2 regions of the Candidatus Thiodiazotropha sp. LNASS1 genome follow, and region 2 is predicted to be linked to the other one. Evidence: predicted binding sites of a transcription regulator. Region 2 holds the regulator's gene; the other holds the start of a gene.
What was found. The regulator FNR, encoded in region 2, switches genes on or off when oxygen is low (the NO sensors DNR and NnrR bind a similar motif). The targets are predictions, from matches to a motif close to TTGATNTANATCAA.

Region 1 (4,236 bases), 3.5 Mb from region 2:
GCGTGGTTCTCCCTTGCTGACATTGACCGGTACCCGTAGCATGTCGCCAAATGCCACCAGAGTGATCGGCTCCTGTAGCGCCAGCTGCATCGCTTGATAGACATCCTCTTCGGGACATACGCAAACAGGGCAGCCAGGGCCAGGTATCAGCTCTATATGGCTGGGTAGTGCGCCACGCAATCCGGCCTGGGTAATGGCGCGCTCATGACCACCGCAGACATTCATGATCTTGACCGGCTCCTGCAATGGCAGGGTATTTATTTGTTGCAGCCAGGATTTCGCGTTTATCGACATGGGGTCTCTAGCCGCAAATGGACACCAATCACCGCTAATCTACGCAAACAATCTATTCTGTTGTTTGAAGTTGAAAGTGATAATTGTATACGAGATGAAAGAGTCCTCATAAGCGACCGTGTGATCAGCAACATATGAAACTGAGATAGTTTAATGAGTAGCATCATTCCATTTGCGTTTGATTTGCGGTGATTAGCGTCTATTCGCGGCTCATTTCTCTCCTAGAATTTATCAGTATGTAACTTCACACCATCAGGTTGCAGTTTCGGATGCAGGGTCTCTCCCCTCGAACGTTTTTCGTTCTGCAGTTCAACTTGCTCCTGCAGCCAGTCCAGCCATGCATCCATGCCTTCGCCTGATTTGGCTGAAGTCAGTGTGACGGGCGCTTCAACGGCCAGCCGGCGAACCGCCAGCTCAGCCCGTTCGGGGCTGAAATCATCCAATACCGCCAGCAGGTCTGATTTCGTGAACAATACATGATCGGCTGCGCGGAAGATGACCGGGTATTTACTGGGCTTGTCATCCCCTTCGGTAACTGAGAGCAGGGTGATATTGATATGCTGACCCAGGTCGAAGCTGGCCGGGCAGACCAGGTTGCCGACATTTTCGATAAACAGGATGTCCACTTCGTCCAGATTCATCTTATGCAGGGCGTGGTGGATCATATGGGCATCAAGGTGACAGGCGGTACCGGTAGTGATCTGGATAGCCTCCACACCTTTTTTCCGGATGCGTTCGGCATCGTTCTCTGTCTCAAGGTCGCCTTCGACAACACTGATCCGGTATTTATGGCCAAGCTTGTCGATGGTGGTTTCCAGCAGGCGGGTTTTACCACTGCCGGGTGATGACATGAGATTGATCACCAGTAGATGATGACGGTCAAAATGCTCACGGTTATGGGCGGCCTGATGGTCGTTTTCGCTGAGCAGATTCTGTAACACCTCCACTGCAACGCTGCCGTCCTCTGCATGGGCATGTCTGCCTCCCTCTTCAATGAGATGCCGATTGCCCTCTGTGATGTTACAGCCGCATGTGTCGCACATCAGAATAAGCTCCTCAATTTGGTCTCACAGCTGGTCAAGCCCGCATGATTCAATCGTTATCCTCCCGTGTCAGTTCAACACTGGCGAGCAGGAGTTCATCCCCACTGATGAGTTGTGTACGGAAATCACCACATTCACAGCAGATCAATCTATTCGCCGATACATCGCACTCGGCGCCACATTGTTGGCAGCGTACCCGTACCAGTTGCAATGCTGTCTCCAGTTCAGCCTCGGCGGCAATACTGCCCGCACGGGCGATCGTGAAGGCCTGTTGCAGCAGTTCCGGCACCACGCCGGAGAGGGGGCCGATGTGGATGACGATTCTGATAACCTGGCTGGCGTTTTCCCGCTTTGCAATCGCCTCGACCTGCGCCAGCATTGCCTGGCAGACAGATAGTTCATGCATCAGGTGGGGATTCCATCTTCGCCAGCATCTCGTCATAGATCTCCCAGGCCGAGCGAGCTTCCTGCGGCGTGACTTTTTGGATTGCATATCCGACATGTACGACAACAAAGTCGTCCGGCTGCAATGCTTCATGCTGCAGCATGAAGAGGCTCACTTCCCGCTGAATGCCTTTTGCTTCACACTGTGCGGTAAAGCCGTCGATACTTTTGATCTGCATGGGTATGCCCAGGCACATGATATAACCTTCGTTTACAGTTATGATCCAGTAGCATGCCTGTTTCATTCTCGCAAGGGGATTATTTTTGTCAATCAAATATGTCTTGATACTTGGTATAGGTAATACCCTGTTAAGCGACGAGGGTATAGGCGTGCAATTGGTGAATCGTATGCAACGGCAGATCGGGGCGGTTCCAGGTATTGAGTATCTGGATGGAGGTACCCTCAGTTTTACGCTGGCGGAGCCGATCGCCAGGGCGGATGGATTGATCGTGGCGGATGCAGCCCGCATGGGAGAGCCCCCCGGCACGCTCAGAGTCTTCCACGATCAGGAGATGGACAGCTACCTTCAAGGCAATCGTGCGAGTGTGCATGAGGTAAGTCTGGGCGACCTGCTCGATATAGCCCGACTTTCAGATACCCTGCCGGCTCGACGCTGTCTGATTGGCATCGAACCCGAGCATCTGGATTGGGGGGAAGCATTGAGCAAGACCGTAGAACCGGCAGTTGAGCAGGGGATTGCCGAGACTGTCTCGATACTGAAGTCATGGGGCCTCTTACCTGCCGGATAGGGGTAACTCTGTTTTTTGCATTGAGTTGTCCGAGATCAGGTTTTCAGTCTGCAATTATGATCCAGATCAGCTCAAGTATCAGTATTTAGTGATATTCTTTATATAAATCAGATATTCTCTGTGACATCGGGCTGATGTGACTCATGCAGAAACTGCAAGACATCGCTGTGCGGGTTGAGGGAACGGACAGAGCTAACCCACCCGTCAATCACTCAAATGCTATCCCTGTCATGCATGAAGTATTGCATTCGTTGAAACAACTCAAGGAGCGAGGCGTGGCGGCTACAATCGATCTTAAGTCCATACCTTTCGGCCCAGGCGATGAGGAAGCACTGCTGCACCATCTCGGGTGCGGTGAGGTTTCTATCGAGCTTCAATCCTTGGGTAAAAGCCGTATTTGCGAGACCCTCTATCCCGGTGTCTGGCTAATCGATCATTACAACGCCGCAGGTGAGCGCGTTGCCCTCTCACTTGAGATTAATCGTGTACCGGAGATCGTCAGGTCTCAACCCGAGGACATCTCGGATGCGATTATCAGACTCGAACAACAGCTAAACCCAGATAGTTCCGCATGATTGTCGTTTGCGGGAGGAGTAGTAATGGCTGAAGAACTCAAACCCATCGCTAAAACACTTGGGGAGAGCTTGCGGGAAAGCGGCGTCTCCAGACGGGGTTTTCTGAAATTCTGCAGTGTCACGGCATCGATGATGGCGTTGCCGCCGGCAATGGTGCCTGCGATTGCCGCTTCTCTCGAGAAAGCGAAGAGGCCCTCGGTCATATGGCTCTCATTTCAGGAATGTACCGGCTGTACTGAATCCCTGACACGCAGTCATTCACCCACCGTTGAGAATCTGATTTTCGATCATATCTCTCTCGATTATCACCATACCCTGCAAGTGGCATCCGGTGATGCCGCAGAGGCTGCGCGTGAAGCGGCGATGCACGAAAACGAAGGTAAATATATCGTTGTTGTGGATGGCTCCATACCACTGGCGAATCCAGGCTTTTCCACTATCGCAGGGATTAGCAATCTGCAGATACTAGAAGAGACGGTTGCTAATGCCGCTGCCGTGGTTGCTGTGGGTACCTGCGCGGCATTCGGTGGTTTGCCACAGGCTAAACCCAATCCCACAGGAGCGGTCTCGGTCTCCGATATCGTGAAGGATAAGCCGGTTGTCAATGTATCGGGTTGCCCACCCATTCCGACCGTGATTACAGGCGTATTGGCACATTTCCTCACGTTCGGATCTCTACCGGAGCTCGACAGCCTGGGCAGACCAAAGGTCTTTTTCGGTAAGAGCATCCACGACCGCTGTTATCGGCGGCCTTTCTATGACAAAGGACTGTTTGCCGAAACCTTCGATGACGAGGGGGCGCGCAAGGGGTGGTGTCTCTATCGCCTCGGGTGCAAGGGTCCGATGACCTATAACGCATGCGCAACCGCCAAGTGGAATCAGGGTGCAAGCTGGCCGGTGGAATCGGGACATGGCTGTCTGGGTTGTTCTGAACCCAATTTCTGGGATGCCGGTGGCTTCTACAATGCGTTGTCGATTCCAGACAGTGATGTGATCCGGCAGGCTGCCTATGTAGTGGGTGCGGGTGTTGCCATTGGCGCGGCAGCCGGAGCGCTCAATCGCAGCAAGCAGGCCAAGGCTGCTTCCGAGCATGAAACAGTAACTATCGATGACTTGGATAAGAGATCATG
Region 2 (4,236 bases):
GTATGGACGCCTGCATGTACCAAGGCTTCAGAGAGCGATTTATAAGCCTCTGTAAGATGAACATATTTTCCTACCATGGCGATCTTGACCTCTTCAGCCAGGCTGTCGAGGCCTTCCAGAAACGCCTCCCATTCAGCGAGGTCCGCTGGCGGCAGATCCAGGTTGAATCGCTGGTTGACCAGTTCGTCCATCTCCTGGGCGTGCAACAGCACGGGAATGCGGTAGATCGAGTCAGCATCTACCGCCGAAATGACCGCTTTTTCGGGTACGTTGGTGAAGAGCGCGATCTTTTTGCGCTCGTTTTCAGGCAACGGCTGCTCGGAACGGCATACCAGAATGTCGGGTTGAATACCGATGGAGCGCAGCTCTTTCACCGAATGTTGTGTCGGCTTGGTCTTTATTTCACCAGAGGCCTTGATATAGGGCACCAGCGTCAGGTGCATGAACATCACCCGCTGCGGTCCCAACTCGACCCCCATCTGGCGGATCGCTTCCAGAAAGGGCAGCGACTCGATGTCACCCACCGTTCCGCCGATCTCCACCAGACAGATATCATTGTCGTCGGCACCCAATAACACGCTCTCTTTGATCTGATTGGTGATATGTGGGATTACCTGTACTGTACCGCCCAGATACTCGCCCTTGCGCTCCTTACGAATCACACTGTCATAGATCTGGCCGGTCGTGAAATTATTGTTTCGCCCCATGGTGCTGCGAATGAAGCGCTCATAGTGTCCCAGATCAAGGTCTGTCTCCGCCCCATCATCGGTAACGAAGACCTCACCGTGCTGGAATGGACTCATGGTTCCCGGATCAACATTGATATAGGGATCGAGCTTGATCATCGTGATATCGAGCCCGCGGGCCTCAAGCAGTGCAGCCAGAGATGCGGATGCGATTCCTTTGCCCAGGGAGGAGACAACACCGCCCGTGATGAATATAAATCTAGTCATGAAACTTCTAGTTAACGTGCTGGATAAGGGGAACGGACGGAAGGGAACAGTAACAGATCAGACCGCCTCTCTCAATCGTATAAATGTGGGACTAATGGGATATCTCTCATGCGACTGCTCAAGAATATCATTTAATTCTATCTCCCCAGGGTCTATAATCGATTGGCGATTTCCGCAAATTACAACCACAGAGACCAGTTGGCAGTTACTCGGCGAGACCCAACCACATTAAAACAGGCTCGGGATCAGCCTCTATACACCCACAACACGTAACGACCAACTAATTGTTTTTCAATAGAAAAAGCAGTAATAAAAATCAATCTTTAAAGAGGAAGAAAGCATGATGAAATTTGCTAAGGTCATGAGCGTCGCTGCTCTCGTAGCTGTCTCCACAACCGCATCTGCATGGTGGGGTGGTGGTCCAGGCTGGGGTAACCGTGGCTGGAATAACGATGGCTGGGGCGACGGCTGGGGCGATGGCTCCGGCGATTTCAGCTTTGGCATGAGTGGCAGCGGCCGTGGTTCCGGTTATGGTCGCGGCAACAACTACTACCGTGATTACTATGGCTACGGCCCATACGGCTACGGCGCACCTTACGGCTACGGTGCACCTTACGGCGGCTATGGCGCACCTTACGGCGCACCATACGGCTATCCGCCTGCTGCGCCTGCTGCGCCTGCGGCACCTGCTGCACCCGCTAAGTAAGCGGCCAGCTTATAGCGCATAAAAAAGTCGGCCTAATGGCCGGCTTTTTTTATGCAATATGATCTAAGATAATTAAATGTTTAAAATTACTTGATCCGGATCAAGAACTTCTGGAAAAATAGAAGTGAGAAGAAGCATCTGACAAGAATGCACCCTTAGCTGGAGCGGTTCCTTGACTAGCAGAAAAGTTGTCTCATTTGAAAATATCAAGGTCGCCTGCAAAAACTGCAGTCTTTCGACCCTATGCCTACCAATGGGACTGACCCCAGAAGACATTGAACGTCTCGACTCCATTATCAAGCGTGGACGTCCCTATCACCGAGGCGATCATCTCTACCGTGGTGGCGACAAGTTCCACAGCCTCCGGGTCATCACCAGTGGCTCAGTCAAAACCTATTCACCCAATGAAGATGGTGGTGAACAGGTCTTGGGATTCCACCTCCCCGGGGAACTGATAGGATTGGATGCCATCCAGGACAACAATCATAACTGCTCCGCAATCGCGCTCGAAACCACTGCGGTCTGTGAGATCCCCTTCTCTCAACTGGAATCTTTAAGTTCCATCATGCCCAGCCTGCAACACCAGATGTATCGCCTGCTCAGTCGCGAGATCGGCCAGGAGACGGAGATGCTCACTCTACTGGGCAAAAAGAGCGCCGAGGAACGGCTCGCCACCTTTCTACTCAGCTTTTCCGAACGTTTCAAACAGCGCGGATTCTCAGCCAGTGATTTCTTTCTCAGCATGTCGCGTCACGAAATCGGTAACTACCTGGGGCTCGCGGTAGAGACTGTCAGCCGCTTGTTCACCCGCTTCCAGGACGAGCAGCTGCTGCATGTCGAGAGAAAGCACGTTCAATTGCTGGATATTCCCCGGCTTTACGAAATCGTTCAGGGTACGGACAGGACAAAATCGAGTCAGTCGCGAGTCTAGGGCCTGTAAGCACAATAGGCCCTGCCAGGACTTTATTTTCATCCGGCAAGGAAAATGGGCGAATGATAACGCCGCAGGGCGGAGTAAAAGCTCGAGCGAGCCCTTCGGATTGCGCCTGATGCGCCCATTGGATGAGTGTTTGCAGGCCCTAGTGTTTCTTTAACCAGATACAGGCCTCACCCATGGCTTTCAGTTGCTGCTCATGGGCCGCGAGTTCCTGCTGGTCAGCGTGAACCACCTTCAGTTTTGGCCTGTTCGAAGGCAGACGTTGAATGCTATCGACAGAATTATCACCAAACTCATCGTTGGCTACTCCGTCCAAAATCAGCGAAGCCTGCCCCCCGGTCATCATCAGGTAGACATCAGCCAGAATCTCGGCATCCAGAAGCGCTCCATGCAATTCCCTGTGTGAATTATCGATATCGTATCGCTTACAGAGCGCATCGAGGCTGTTTCTTTGACCCGGGTGCATCTTTTTCGCCATCACCAGGGTGTCAGTAACCGCGCACAAACTATCGATTCGCGCAGCACTCTCCATGAGGTGAAATTCATGGTCGAGAAAACCGACATCGAATGGAGCGTTATGAATGATCAGCTCCGCTCCTCTCACGTAGTCGATGAAATCCTGAGCAACATCCCCGAATTTCGGTTTGTCTTCAAGAAATTCGTTGGTGATGCCATGCACCTCTACGGCAGCGGCATCGATCTCCCGTTCAGGTTGCAGATATTGGTGGAAATTATTACCGGTCAATCGACGATCAACCATCTCCACACAGCCGATTTCGATGATTCTGTGTCCATGCTCCGGTTCCAATCCTGTGGTTTCCGTATCCAGTACGATCTGTCGCATCAGTTCACTAGGGCCTGTTGACACTAATCCGATCGGCTCTGCTGGGACTATTTTTTTGCCCAGCAAGGCAGAATGAGTGATGTGTAGTTATTCTACATGAGCGAATGATAACGCCGCTGGGCGGAAAAATAGCCCCAGCCCTGCGGGTTACGCCTGAAAAAGCGCCACTCGGCGTTGCTCGTTGTTCATTTGGAAACACCAAACTTCTCTCCTCGCGCCTTGATTGGCGCTTTTTCAGACGCAACAGAGCCGACCGGATTAGTGTCGACAGGCCCTAGGACCTGTCGACCAGCCCTAACTCCTCGATACCGCGGTTAGCCAATTCATCCGCCAGTTCATTCTCGGTATGGCCGGAGTGACCTTTGACCCAGGCCCACTCCACCTGATGATTGTTGACCTCTGTATCCAACATTTGCCACAGGTCGGCATTCTTGACCGGTCTTTTCGCTGCCGTTCTCCAGCCATTCCGTTTCCAATTGTAAATCCACTGGGTGATTCCGTTTTTCACGTATTGGGAATCCGTGGTCACTTTCACCCGACTCCTTTTCGTCAGGCTCTGCAGGCCACGGATAACCGCCATCAGTTCCATACGGTTGTTGGTGGTCTCATGTTCGCCACCGAAAAGCTGTTTTTCATGTCGACCGTAGCGTAAGACCACCCCCCAACCACCGGGACCGGGATTCCCACGACAGGCGCCATCGCTATATAGTTCTACAACTTGAGTCATTCAATTTTTCTCATCGTCGGTTCTGCGGCAGTCGGCAAGACCCGCTTTTTCACCCGCCATTTCGACCGT

Region 1: a site for FNR is predicted at 2,588-2,601, ahead of AB8516_RS01570 (hydrogenase expression/formation C-terminal domain-containing protein). Genes of this name have one in related genera too.

The regions. Positions count from the first base shown of each region.
Region 1 is NZ_OZ156465.1:385,835-390,070, forward strand. It holds gene hypD (hydrogenase formation protein HypD) at 1-294, opposite strand, end outside; gene hypB (hydrogenase nickel incorporation protein HypB) at 516-1,337, opposite strand; gene AB8516_RS01555 (hydrogenase maturation nickel metallochaperone HypA) at 1,387-1,743, opposite strand; gene AB8516_RS01560 (HypC/HybG/HupF family hydrogenase formation chaperone) at 1,736-1,978, opposite strand; gene AB8516_RS01565 (HyaD/HybD family hydrogenase maturation endopeptidase) at 2,046-2,531, shown strand; gene AB8516_RS01570 (hydrogenase expression/formation C-terminal domain-containing protein) at 2,675-3,106, shown strand; gene AB8516_RS01575 (hydrogenase small subunit) at 3,131-4,236, shown strand, end outside; gene AB8516_RS01580 (hypothetical protein) at 4,234-4,236, shown strand, end outside.
Region 2 is NZ_OZ156465.1:3,927,156-3,931,391, reverse strand. It holds gene AB8516_RS17505 (CTP synthase) at 1-953, opposite strand, end outside; gene AB8516_RS17500 (sulfur globule family protein) at 1,294-1,659, shown strand; gene fnr (fumarate/nitrate reduction transcriptional regulator Fnr) at 1,832-2,590, shown strand; gene dnaQ (DNA polymerase III subunit epsilon) at 2,739-3,440, opposite strand; gene rnhA (ribonuclease HI) at 3,715-4,167, opposite strand; gene AB8516_RS17480 (methyltransferase domain-containing protein) at 4,164-4,236, opposite strand, start outside.